DNA from 4 places in the Aeribacillus sp. FSL M8-0254 genome. Region 3 is predicted to be linked to each of the others. Evidence: predicted binding sites of a transcription regulator. Region 3 holds the regulator's gene; each other region holds the start of a gene.
What was found. Region 3 encodes Rex, which represses fermentation and respiration genes when NADH is low (regulators of the CRP and FNR family bind a similar motif). Its sites were predicted from a motif close to TTGTGAAATATTTCACAA; they were not measured.
Positions count from the first base shown of each region.

Region 1: a site for Rex is predicted at 1,801-1,818, ahead of NSQ44_RS17575 (cytochrome c oxidase subunit 2A). Genes of this name have one in related genera too.
Region 2: a site for Rex is predicted at 1,311-1,328, ahead of NSQ44_RS16395 (DUF3147 family protein). Genes of this name have one in related genera too.
Region 4: a site for Rex is predicted at 2,080-2,097, ahead of NSQ44_RS09540 (DUF2249 domain-containing protein). Genes of this name have one in related genera too.

Region 1 is NZ_JBBOZY010000001.1:3,634,469-3,637,813, forward strand. It holds gene NSQ44_RS17565 (b(o/a)3-type cytochrome-c oxidase subunit 1) at 1-1,101, opposite strand, end outside; gene NSQ44_RS17570 (cytochrome c oxidase subunit II) at 1,098-1,571, opposite strand; gene NSQ44_RS17575 (cytochrome c oxidase subunit 2A) at 1,587-1,742, opposite strand; gene NSQ44_RS17580 (DUF423 domain-containing protein) at 2,031-2,402, opposite strand; gene NSQ44_RS17585 (YwdI family protein) at 2,483-2,788, opposite strand; gene speE (polyamine aminopropyltransferase) at 2,940-3,345, shown strand, end outside.
Region 2 is NZ_JBBOZY010000001.1:3,385,230-3,388,574, reverse strand. It holds gene NSQ44_RS19100 (hypothetical protein) at 57-152, opposite strand; partial or broken gene NSQ44_RS16405 (IS3 family transposase) at 348-590, opposite strand; partial or broken gene NSQ44_RS16400 (phosphomannomutase/phosphoglucomutase) at 585-944, shown strand; gene NSQ44_RS16395 (DUF3147 family protein) at 1,407-1,754, shown strand; gene NSQ44_RS16390 (DUF3147 family protein) at 1,770-2,153, shown strand; one part of gene NSQ44_RS16385 (IS3 family transposase) at 2,305-2,581, shown strand; one part of gene NSQ44_RS16385 (IS3 family transposase) at 2,581-3,345, shown strand, end outside.
Region 3 is NZ_JBBOZY010000001.1:356,621-359,965, forward strand. It holds gene NSQ44_RS01830 (ABC-F family ATP-binding cassette domain-containing protein) at 1-1,317, opposite strand, end outside; gene NSQ44_RS01835 (redox-sensing transcriptional repressor Rex) at 1,629-2,270, shown strand; gene NSQ44_RS01840 (twin-arginine translocase TatA/TatE family subunit) at 2,285-2,458, shown strand; gene tatC (twin-arginine translocase subunit TatC) at 2,481-3,227, shown strand; gene NSQ44_RS01850 (YdiK family protein) at 3,320-3,345, opposite strand, start outside.
Region 4 is NZ_JBBOZY010000001.1:1,982,658-1,986,002, reverse strand. It holds gene NSQ44_RS09555 (metal-sulfur cluster assembly factor) at 1-273, opposite strand, end outside; gene NSQ44_RS09550 (hypothetical protein) at 319-1,566, opposite strand; gene NSQ44_RS09545 (DUF2249 domain-containing protein) at 1,553-1,780, opposite strand; gene NSQ44_RS09540 (DUF2249 domain-containing protein) at 1,785-2,018, opposite strand; gene NSQ44_RS09535 (hypothetical protein) at 2,304-2,513, shown strand; gene NSQ44_RS19050 (hypothetical protein) at 2,589-2,654, opposite strand; partial or broken gene moaA (GTP 3',8-cyclase MoaA) at 3,121-3,345, shown strand, end outside.

The DNA of each region.
Region 1 (3,345 bases), 3.3 Mb from region 3:
TAAAGTGTTATGAACGACTTGGTTCATTTGGTTACTTGCATTAATGATTCCGCCTGCTCCGCCAGGAATAAAAACGAGCATTCCCATAAACGGTGCAAAAAAGCGAACATCTGTCCACGGAAGCTTTTTCACCCAGCCAAACAGTCCGCTGGCCCCTTTTTCTCTTCCGCTTATTTCAAATGTTGCAAACAAAGCGAAAGCTGTCATTAAAGATGGAACAATGACCATAAACGTCAACACAATTTGCAAAAACTTCCAAAACGGAGTGATCCCAGACTCTAGTATTTGATGATGGAAGCCGACTGGGATGGAAAAAAGAACAAACAGTACAAACGCCAGTCTTGCAAGCGAATCGCTGAAAATTTTCCCGCCTATTATTTTTGGAATGATGACGTACCAGCACATATAGGCAGGCAATAACCAGAAATACACTAATGGATGGCCGAAATACCAAAAAAGTGTTCTGCTTAACAGCACATTGATTTTATCGACTAACCCGAAGGACCAAGGAATAAACTGGAATAATACCGTTACTGCTACGCCCAATGTTGCTATGATCCATAAAATCATTGTGGCAACTGCCATAAAGCTTAATAGAGGAGACGGCTTTCCTTCATTTTTCTTTTTCCAGACAGCGTATTGGCTAAACATGCCAGCTCCGCTTACCCAGCTGCCGACTACAACAAGCGTCAGACCGATATAAAACCATGGCGATGCTTTAAGTGGTGCATAAAAAGTGTATAGAACGGTCGCTTTATTTAATAAGATCATAACCGTTGTAATCGCTGTTCCAATCGTCATAAGCCAAAAGCCGATCCAACCCGCCTTTTTGGCAAACGGAGTTAAATCACCTGTCGTCCGACTCATGGAAGCATATAAAAAACCAATGATAAAAAATGTTGTAAAAACAAGTGCCAACAAAACGCCATGAGCAGTCAAAAGCTGATAATACCCGATCCCTGCCGGAAGCTCAAGCGTTCCGCTTCTAACAAAAGCCTGCAATAACCCGGCAATCGCTCCTAAAAACAATGCAATATAACCAACTGCAATATGGGCGAGCGCCAGCTTTCCATCGTTTGGGTGAAGCGCTGTATTTTTCATGCTTTTGTCACCTCAATTTTCGTGCTCATCATTTGGTGCCCAGTACCGCAATATTCGTTGCAAATTATTAAATAGCTGCCGGGTTTATGGAATGTATGTGTAAGCGAATTCACATGTCCCGGGGTCACCATCATGTTGACATTTGTGCCAACGATTTCAAGGCCATGAACAACATCTTTGCTTGTCACGATAATATGAACTTTTGCTCCCTCCGGTATTTTTATGTCATTCGGCATAAAGGCAAAAGCTTGAGAAACTATAACAAGTTCGTATTCGTTGTCTCCAATTTTCTTTAAGCCTGGTTGATTAAACGGCTCTGTCGTGTCTACTTTTTGCGGATCCAATGTGGTCAGATCACTCGGCGGATGATGACCTTGTGCAAATGCACTGATGCCCACGATTGTTAAAAACATCACAAGCGTACCTATACCTATTAATAGCCAAACCTTTTCAAGTCTGTGCAAATGCAAGATGATCCCCCTCCTTTATAATCGTTGAATAAATAAGTAGTAAACTCCAAACCAAGAAAGTATTAAAAAAAGAGCCAGCATAAGAACAGATAAAAAAGTGCCAAATAACGAATATTCTTTCTTTTGAGCAATTTCCTGCTCTTTTTTATCGGAGATGAATTCTTTTGCCACCCATAACACCACCTTTTCTTCTTTTAAAAAAATTGTAGTTTAGCTTACGTTAGTCAATCTGTGAAAAAAATCACATTTTCCATAGTACTTTTTGACAGTATGTTGAACAAAAAACATTGCATTCACACTGAATCTTCTATCATTAGGAAGCTAGGAGCCAAAATGAACGGGACACATTTTTGGATGAAGCTCTGGCTATGACCTTTGAATCGGTTAAGAAGGTCGCCCTTTCATTTCTTTGCACAAAAAAAAAACGCCTGTCCCGATATAGTAGACAGACGTTTATATTTACATATATTTAACTGCAGCAACAGCAAGAAGAACCCATGCAATTAAAAATGAAATGCCTCCAAGCGGCGTAATTGCACCTAACACTTTGATCTGCGTCACACTTAATATATACAGGCTTCCGGAAAACAGGAGAATACCGATGAGCATCAGCCACCCGGCCCAATTTGCATAGCCTGCCTGCGGATGCTGCTGCAAAAACAGAGCCGTGACAAAAAGGCCTATCGAATGGAACATTTGATATTGTACACCTGTTTGCCATGTCTCCAAATATTTTTGCGGAATTTTCCCTTCCAAACCATGGGCGCCGAATGCTCCTAAAGCTACAGACAAAAAAGCACCGACGGCTCCAAGAATGAAAAATATTTTCATCATCTTCACCCCTTTTTCCCTTCATCTTACCTTATCGTCCGTTTTTTTTAAATGAAGATTTTACAGATGACAAGATTTTGTTAGAAATCAAAAATAGATTCTCCATTTGCATCGTCTTCGACCAACAAACGTTCTTTCATTGTCAGCGTTTTGCTGTTTGCATTTCCGATCATTTTTTCCAGCTCTAATGGAGTTATTTCACTTTCGCTTTTTGGCTCTTGAATAGCTGAAAAATCATAATTTTCCTCTTGTTGATCCAAAATAACATCACATAAAGAACGGATGACAAGAAGCCGGGCTTTTAGATCATGAGGTGTTCCTGCTGCCTTTGCCTTTTTCAGTTCCTCCTCCATTTTTCCTATTATGCTTGAGACCGGTATATTCAACTCCTATCGCTCCTTATTGAAAGATAATGATCTTGCTTTTTTTATCATATTTGATTTTTTCCTTATTGACAAACTTGTCTGCTTCATTCACTTTTCATAACAAACTTGTTACAATAAGTAAGGAATTTTTGAGCACAAGGAGGGCCTGCAGATGGACAATCAATATTTGCAAACAATAAACGGCGATTTATGGTTAACAGAAGATGAAAGAGAAAATTTAAAAATCAGCTATAGAATCAAAGAAGTGCTTTTTTCAAAGCAATCCCCTTTTCAACATGTTATGGTATTGGATTCATATGATTTTGGCCGCATGCTAGTGCTAGATGGAGTTGTGCAAACCACTTCTATTGATGGGCATATATATAATGAAATGATTTCCCATATCCCGCTCAATCTCCACCCAAATCCGGAAAAAGTGCTGATCATCGGCGGCGGAGACTGCGGTGTTGCCAGAGAAGTATGCAAATATGATTCAGTGAAGGAAATCGATATGGTGGAAATTGACGAGCTTGTCGTTTCCGCATGCAAGGAGCATCTGCCTGAAGTGTCAGGAAACT
Region 2 (3,345 bases), 3.0 Mb from region 3:
GCTCGTTGCATGTGGAGTGTGTTTCACGGCTAGTGTTAAAAAATGATTGAGCGTGTTTAAACTTTTACACACTCAATCGGCGCAAACTTGTAGTAAATTTTAACATTTTGGTTATTATCTACTTCTATCCGTTCAATAAACCGTAAAACCATTTCAGTAGTAAGGGTTTTGAAGGATAGAAATTCATCTACTTGCTTTCTGATGGTTGATAAGTCAGAGGTGACTGACTGTCAACCATTGCTTTTTTATCGTTGACTTTTCCATCTCTAGATGTTGTAACTTATCTTGTACCATAGAAACAAAGTCGTGGTAATCTTCCTTTGAAATATCTCCACCGATGAACTTTTTCAGGGCATTGTAGAAATCTGCTTGAAGGGATAGTCCCCTTTAATGATCTTCCAGTTTTCTTTATTAAGTCTTTCAAGGTCAGCAGAGTCCGTTATGGAGAAATCCATATCTTCCGGGTAAAGGGAACCTTCTGGTGTTCCATGTATTCTAACATGATTAAACCAATGAACATAATCATCTAATTCCAGTTTCAATTGGTCTAAAGTTTCGAAATATCTACCCTTAACAAATTCTGTTTTGAGGCGGGACGGCTATTGTGCATACTCTCCAACGATGACCGCAAGCTGTCGCAGCTATTTGCAGATGTCCCGCGGTATCACGCCACTCCGGAGAAGCGCGTGCCTTGCCCGGAGGAGCAGAAGGCGGAAGCCATCGCTGCGGTCAAACAGCGGTTTGCGAGCAGTCACGAGGTCGTGGACGTGGACGGTGCCCGCATTCAGTTCAAAGACGGCTGGGGGCTGGTACGTCCGTCGAACACGCAGCTAATCCTTGTTCTGCGCGCTGAAGCCGTGTCACCGGAGGCATTAGCCGACATCAAACAGAAGTTGGCTGACGCACTCGGCGAGCCACCGCTTAACTTGACTATCCCATGGTGAGGCGGGGCACAATTGGATTACGATTCGTATCGGCGCTGATCCGAACAACCCATGCTATTCGGATCAGCGCCGTTTTTCTTTCTTGACAGTTATAATTTAGAAGAGAAAACAAAAATGTTGTCATCATCAGTTGCCATACTTTTGAATGCTTGCATTACGTTGTTCATAAGATGGCTAAATGGATTTACTGTAAATTATATTACTACAAGGATGAAAACAACAAGTGTCGTGGTTGAAAGTAAGAAAGACTTTGAAACCATTAAGTTTTATTCAAATATTTGCCACAACTTTGGAAGTGTAAGCGTTACAATCAAAAAATTAAATAAAAGTTCACAAATGTTTGTACTATCATCGTTTACAATATATACGTGAAAATATTCACAAATAAATATACAAAAATAATATTTATTCCGCTAGATTGGTCGCCAAAGAAAGGATGAATCTATCTTGGAGATATTATCGATGAGTGGAATTGTTATTCGATTTTTATTAGGCGGAGGCGCGGTCGTCGCTTCTACCATTATCTCAAGAAAATTAGGATCAAAAGTCGGAGGAATTTTTGCGGCCTTTCCTGCTGTATTTTTCGCGGCATTATTGACACTTCGCTTAGATGTAAAAGGCGGTGAGCTAGTGGAAAAGTCGATTGTTCTATCCCAAGGGGCAGTTGTCGGGATGTTCATGAATATTATGTGTGCAATAGCGGTCGTTTATCTTTGCACTAAGCAAGGTTGGAAACGCGGGCTTGCACAATCGCTAGCTGGATGGTTTCTTGTTTCCATTGCTTATGCTTTTATTTCAAGATATTTCTAAGTTAAGGTGATTTTTATGGACGGACGTGATTTATTTTTCCGTTTTTTATTTGGTGGCTCTGCAGTTGTACTAAGTTATGAAGCGGCAAAACTGTTGCCATGGAAAGTTATCGGGGGGATTTTCGCGGCATTCCCAGCCGTTATGGTCGTTGCCGTGATGATGGTTGGCACGAAGAACGGATCTAAAGAAGCAGCAAAAACAGCGCAAGGATCAGTTTATGGAATGGTCGGTTGTTTTATTTGTGTATTAGCTGTGCTATTTTCCCTGCAATTTACACACAATTGGTGGGGAAGTTTTATTTTTGGTTTAATTACATGGTTTGCAAGTTCGTTATTCCTTGTATACATGCGAGATCATAAAAAGGAAAGCAGAGTATCAAGCATCAAGTCGCAACATTGATAAAGAGGCGCAGAGCAAAAAGCCAATGGAACCATGAGTAGCGAATATAGAAACCTGGCACGATACTGAAGTGACCCAGTAAAATGGGACAAGGAAAAAATACCTCCTGAATCGAATGTAACTTACTTCGATTTGTGGAGGTGTTTGTCTTATGGGGACAAGAGTTCATTATCCAGAGGAGATCAAGTGGAAAGCTATCGAGATGAAACGAGCAAGGTATACCAACCGAGAAATTATGGAGACGTTAGGGATTAAAAATAAGACGCAGATCAAGACATGGATGAGATGGTATAAACATGGTGAAACTCATCGGTTTTCTCAGCCTGTAGGGAAGCAATATGTATGGGGGAAAGGGGCACAGGAATTAAATGAAATGGAGCAGCTCAAAATGCAAAACCGTCAGCTAGAAGCACAATTGGAAATCCTAAAAAAGTACAAGGAACTCGAGAGAAGATGGTGCCAGAAGTAGTGGTCCAAGTTGTAAGAGAGTTAAAAGACAGATATCCTGTTACCCTTATCTGTTCTTGTTTAGGAATTCCAAGATCGACATATTATCGATGGGAAAAGAAATGGGAAGAGTTCATGATGGAATCAGAGTTAGAACGCTTGATTCAAGAAATTTGTGTAAAGAATCATTATCGTTATGGTCATCGCAAGGTAAGAGAAGTCCTACGGCTTAAATATGGAATCAAGTTGAATCGCAAAACCGTACAAAAAATCATGCAAAAACGGAATCTTCAATGCCGTGTGAAGAAAAAACGTCAAAATTGGATCAATGGAGAAAGTAAAATCATCGTACCGAATCGTTTAAACCGTGATTTTACGGCTTCTCAACCAAATGAAAAGTGGGTAACGGATATCACTTATTTGCCGTTTGGTACTTCGATGCTTTACTTGTCAACCATTATGGATTTATACAATCATGAGATTATTGCCTATCAAATCAGCGACCGACAGGATGTTCAGCTAGTGTTAAAGACACTAGAAATGGCCGTAAACGAGCGACAACCAAAACAAGTGTTATTCCATAGCGATCAAGGGGCGGTCTATACGTCTTATGCTTTTCAACATTTAGCCAAAGAAAAAGGCATTACCACGAGCATGTCCCGTAAAGGAAACTGCCATGATCATGCCGTAATAGAATCGTTTCATTCTTCATTAAAGGCTGAAACATTCTATTCACAAGAAAAAC
Region 3 (3,345 bases):
TCCGGAAAAAAGGAAATTCCCTAAAACCGTTCGGATTTCTTTTTCTGTCTTTTCGGGATAGTCATCCCACAATTCATCTAAAACCCGTTTAGATGAAGACAAATCCGCTTGTTCCTGGTCATAATATCCGATTTGGACATTAGATCCAAACTGAATTTTTCCGCTCAGCGGCTTTAAGCGGTTGATGATCGTTTTTAATAAGGTAGATTTTCCAACTCCGTTTGGCCCTATTAAGGCAATTGAGTCCTTCCTGTTGATCGAAAAGTTAATATTTTTCACGATCGGAGTTTTTTGATCGTAGGAAAGGGACAAATCAATGGCTTTTAACACGTCATTGCCGCTTTGCTTTTCGATTTCGAAGGAAAAGCTGGCTGACTTCTCGTCCCCAACAGGTCTGTCCAGTATTTCCATTTTCTCAAGCATTTTCCTTCTGCTTTGCGCACGTTTCGTTGTCGATGCTCTTGCTAAGTTTCGTTGAATAAAATCTTTCATCCGCGCGATTTCTTCTTGCTGTTTTTCAAATTGTTTTAATTCCCTTTCGTACGCTTCCGCTTTTTGTTTTAAATAAGCGCTGTAATTCCCAACATACTTCGTACAAACTGTTCGTGATATTTCATAAACAGTGTTGACAACGTGATCTAAAAAGTACCGGTCGTGGGAAACAATTAGAACCGCTCCATTATAATGCTGTAAATATTGTTCGAGCCAGTTTAATGTTTCCATGTCAAGATGGTTTGTCGGCTCGTCGAGTATGAGCAGATCCGGTTTTTTCAACAGGAGCTTTCCGAGTGCTAACCGGGTTTTTTGTCCTCCGCTCAAAACCGAAATTTTAGTTGAATAGTCGTAATCAGCAAACCCTAATCCATGCAGCACAGAACGGATATCCGCCTCATATTGATATCCGCCATTTTCTTTATATAAATGTTGGAGTGAATCATATTCCTTCATTAAGCTTTGCAAAGCATGAGAATCTCCAGCTGAGGAGATAGCTGCCATTTTTTGTTCAATATTTCGCAGCTCAGCTTCGATGTTCCGCAACTCTTCAAAAACGGTTAGCATTTCATCCCATATCGACTTAGTTGATTCTAATCCTGTGTTTTGTGCCAGATAGCCGATTGTTAAATCTTTTGGCTTCACAATTTCACCAGAATCAAAGGACATTTCACCGGCAATGATTTTCAATAATGTTGATTTTCCGGCTCCATTGCGGCCTACAACGGCGATTTTATCTCCTGTTTGGATTTCCAGCTTAATATTCGATAAAATAAGGTCAGCACCATAATATTTTGTGATTTTGTTTAACTGCAATAAAATCATCCATAGTTCACCTCAATCTTTGCTAGAATAAGTGTAGCCTATATATTTGACTGCAGGCAACTGACCTGATGAACAAAAGGACAAGAAATTGTAACAATCGTTCAAAAGACACGAATAAAAAAATAGTGTATAGTTTTTATATAAGGAGAGTTTGGAGAAAAAACAAATAAAAAGAAATGTAGACGGAGAAGAAAATCAGGATGGAAGCGTTATCAGTCTGATATTGTTTCATACAGGCGAGCAGCCGCTTGCTAGAAAACATAGTTAAAAACAAAATTAGTCAGGTTGTTTTGGATTGCGAGGGATGAGCATTGAATCAAGATCAATCTAAGATACCGCAAGCAACTGCAAAAAGATTACCTCTATATTATCGGTTTTTGCAAAATTTACATGCCTCGGGAAAACAACGTGTTTCCTCTCAAGAACTGAGTGAAGCAGTCAAAGTAGATTCTGCGACAATTAGAAGGGACTTTTCATATTTCGGAGCGCTGGGCAAAAAAGGTTATGGATATAATGTCAATTATTTGTTATCATTTTTTAGAAAGACGCTTGACCAAGATGAGTTGACCAAAGTTGCCCTCATTGGCGTCGGAAATTTGGGAACAGCTTTTTTAAATTACAATTTTACAAAAAATAACAACACACAAATTGTTATTGCATTTGACATTAATAAACGAAAAGTAGGAATGGAAATTGGTGGAGTTCCAATTTATCATTTGGATCAGCTAGAAAGTGAATTGCCTGATGATGTGCCTGTTGCGATATTAACGGTCCCGGCAACCGCCGCTCAAGGAATAACGGATCGGTTAGTGGAAAAAGGCATAAAAGGCATTTTAAATTTTACGCCGGCTCGCTTAAATGTTCCGGATAAAATTCGGATTCATCATATCGATCTATCTGTTGAACTTCAGGCTCTTGCATATTTTTTAAAACATTATTCGAATGAAGATTGAAGGAGCGATATTAAATGCCAACAATTGGAATTGGAAGCTTGCTGTTGATTGTATTTGCAGCTCTGCTTGTTTTCGGGCCGAAAAAACTTCCTGAGCTTGGAAAAGCTATAGGAGAATCATTAAAGGAGTTTAAAAGTGCCACGAAGGGCTTAGCAGACGATGATGAAGAAAACAAGAAAAATGAATAGCAAGAAGAATGGATGAATAATGATGAGCGAAAAAAAAATGTCCGTGTTGGAGCATATAGCGGAGCTAAGAAAACGGCTGATTATTGTAGTCGTTTTCTTTTTCGTTGCTATGATTACTGGCTTTTTTATAGCGAAGCCAATTATTGTTTTTTTACAGCAAACTGATGAAGCAAAGCAATTCGCCTTAAATGCTTTTCGTCCTGCAGATCCATTAATCGTTTATATGCAGTTTACATTTATTATTGCTTTAATTCTAACTTTCCCTGTTTTATTGTACCAGCTTTGGGCGTTTATCAGCCCAGGACTGTATGAAAAAGAAAGGCGGGTCACATTAAGCTATATACCGTTGTCGGTTGCTTTATTTCTTTTAGGTATAAGCTTCTCTTATTTTATTTTGTTTCCTTTTGTCATCGATTTTATGGGGCGGCTTTCCAATGATTTAAACATTCAACAAATGATAGGAATAAATGAATACTTTCGTTTCCTGCTGCAGTTAACATTGCCTTTCGGACTGTTGTTTCAGCTTCCCGTTGTCATTATGTTTTTAACAAGACTCGGAATCATCAATCCGGCGTTTTTGGTAAAGGTTAGAAAATATGCGTATTTTGTATTGCTTGTTATCGCAGCGATCATTACGCCGCCTGAAATTTTGTCGCATTTAATGGTCACGATTCCGCTATTCATTTTGTATGAAATAAGTATCATTGTTTCAAGATTTGCTTACAAAAAAGCACAGTCTTCTCAAATAAAAGAATCAGATCAAAAGTAAAACCGATGGGCTGTTATAAACATATCCCTGTCAAGTAGACAGTATAGGCTTTTTTCCTACTGTCTACACAAGAGGGATAATATCATTACACCTCATCGGTTATTTTTTGCTTTCCGAA
Region 4 (3,345 bases), 1.6 Mb from region 3:
TTTTTCGCTCATTCTATCAGGGGACCAAGGCGGATTCCAAGTGATTTGGACATTTACGTCTTGAATGCCTTCAATATCACGCAATGCGCGTTTCACACCGCCTGCTATTGAGTCGTGCAACGGACAGCCGGGTGTAGTCAATGTCATTAAAATGAATGCAGTTCCGTCTTTTACTTCAATCTTATAGATCAGTCCTAAATCAACAACATTAATTCCCAATTCAGGATCTAAAACGTTTTGCAGTTTTTCCAAGATCTTTGCTTTTATTTCCATTGTAACATCACCCTTTATATTTCAGTAAATCGTTCCCTCATTTTTTTATTTCAGCAATACAGAGCCAATCGTACAGGCAAATAATCCAGAAAACAGCACCATTCCTCCTTGAGCAAGATAAAATAGACCAGTACTTGAGGAGGCAAGAGCAGCGATCATGCCGATAAGACTCGCAACAAATAAACAGCATTCCATCACAATCCATTTTTCATTTATCATTTGTTTCAAAGTCGGCACCGCTTCTTTGCCGATTTTTTTGCTATACCGGTGTGTCCACCATAGAAAAGGAACAATTTTATATAAGTAGCCAATGATGCTTAATACAATCCAGCCGAACAGATAACAGTAGATGATGATGGAAAAGATGCGGGAATGGATTTCACTTTCAAAAGAAAAACCGGCCGCCGCTATATGCAGGATGACTCCAAAAACAATGGCCAAAAGAGCAAACAGAAAAGGTTTATCCAGTTTTTTCTTCATCCTTTTCTTTAAAATGGCAAACATATGGTATGCAAACAACCCATATCCGACAGCCATCAATTGAAGCCCTGCTGATAACAACCGGTCATTTGCCGTTATAAAACTGATGAAAGTTAACACAAGACCGCTTATATAAAAAATGTAGACATATCGGGCCGTGTTCATTGAAAAATGATGCGCCAATGAAAACATCGGAACCATTTTGTAAGAAAATCCGAAGATAAGAAGTGTAAACCAGCCGGAAAATCCCAGCAATATATGTGCTTTGAAAATCAAATCATGATCGATTAATTGTCTCACGCTCCAAAAATGATAGGCAAGCGTCAATCCGAGCGCGATCGTTAAGAGCAAACAAATGAGGGCAGTACCAACAAATAAAGTGATGACCGTTCTTTTCTTCTGTTTTTTTAATGTCATGAACATCTGCCATAAAAACATTACAATCCCGCAAGTAAGAAGCAAGCCTGAAAATATAGCCATTTGAATATTAAAGGCCAGGCTGATGCTAAAAGATAGTATTCCTAATGACGTGACGACCATTTGGATAAAAGCAAATGATTCATTCCATATCGGGGTTAAAAACACGACTGGAACAAGCTGATACATGGCCCCCATGGCTGTCATTAAAGCAAAGCCAATCACTAATAAATGGACAGCTGACAATACGACAGGAAGGCGCATTTCTCCGGTTGAAAGCTGACGAGTTGACAGAAATAAAAGAATTTGAGAAAGGAAAAACGCCAGCAAGCCAAAAATAATAAACGAAAAAGGGATTCGAATATTCGTTTCATAAGTATGATTAGCCGTCATCATCGTCATCCTTCTTTTCAATCGTTATTTCATAGCTTCCATCACTGCGCTTTTGCGTTTGATAGGTATAACCGAGATCGTCAAGCTGTTCAAATAAAAACATCGGGCGGCGGTCATTAATAATTTTCAACGCTTCTCCTTTTTTTAATTTTGCTAATGCCGTTAAAGTCCGCATCATCGGTTGTGGGGGCTCTAAGCCGCGATTATCCAGTATCATTTTTTCATTCCTCCGTTTTAACAAAGGTAATTTTCCAATGTTTATCCTCTATTTTTTCCGCTTGATAAGAAAACCCTTTTTTCTTCATGATAGGAAAAAGCGGAACAGGTTTAAACGGAGCGTGTAAAATAAATACATCTCCTTGTGCAAGAGGCTGAATGGCCGCCATGATTTTTTGAAACGGCTCTAATTTCTTCTTTAAATCTTCGCGAACATCTAATTCAACAGTTTTTCCCATCCATATTCTCCTTTCCATCTTTTTTATCAATGTTCATCATAGTAAAAACAATTCCCGCAATTTGTGATTTGCTTCACTTCATCGGCATCACTTTTGAAAAGTTTATGAATAATTGATTCGTGATGCCGTATTGGCATATATCCTTCCAATTGAGGGAAGGGAAGATGTTGCAACATCATTAGAAAATGTTTCAGTTTTCAATGAAAGATCGGTACCATTTCGCTAAGGATATTGTTTTGCTTGAAATAGAAAGGAGAGTGTGTGTTTTTAAAGCGGAAACAGCTGATGGCATGTAGGGAAATTTATTTCTTTGTTAATATGGTCAGCGGCCATTGTGCGAAAAATACGTCTAACCCGGACAAAGCGCTATTGCAAAAAGATCATTCTAACATTGAAAGTATGTCATTGACATCAAAAAGATGGTTGCCTGAAAAGTGTGCTAGAAGAAAAAAGCGGGGCGTAAACCAAGTTAATGCCATTCTCGAAAACGATTGAGAAGTTGTTCATCTATTTAGGTAGCTGGTATTTTTTCATCTTATTGTAAAGTGTAACTTGTGAAATCTCTAATTCTCAGGAAACTTCGGATTTGTTGCCGGCGGTTTTCTTTAATGATTTTTCTATCAGTTGTTTTTCGATAGTATCTTTTTTTCAATCAACTTTGAGTTTTTTCGAGTCTGGACGGATTCTCGACAGGTGACCCGAAATGGAAAAAGCTAAGAAGATCCTGTTGATGGATGAACGGTTTTCTAATATAATAACCATTCTTTCCATCAAGTCGCCAAGCATTGGTACATTGTCCATAATGAAAACTGCTGATTCTATTATGAAAGCCTCCGTTTGCCGAAATCGTAAAATATTTTTTGTGTATCTATTTTGCTTTCTCAATTCATTATATAGAGCCCCATCATGTTAGCCATAAAAAAAATGATAAATTGGCAAAATGTATTCCAAATAGGTTTCTTTTTCAGAAAATTTTTTTTACAATTAATTTAACCTTTTATGATCATTCGAATTGATGTGACAGAGATCTCATTCTATTGTTTATCTTGTCTGTAACATATGAAGAATGAATGTATAAGGAGAGGAAGATGTTGCGAGATCAATGAACCGCCCTTTATTGAATTTGCGCATTTCGGTGACAGACCGATGTAATTTTCGTTGTGTATACTGTATGCTGAAATGGAAGGAAGACAGTATTCTTTTATAAAACGGGAATAACTAATGACGTTTCAAGAAATATATCGTTTGGCCAGCCTCTTTACGTTTAGGCATTCGAAAAATTCGTCTGACCGGGGGGAAACCGCTCCTCCGAAAGGACATTGATGTA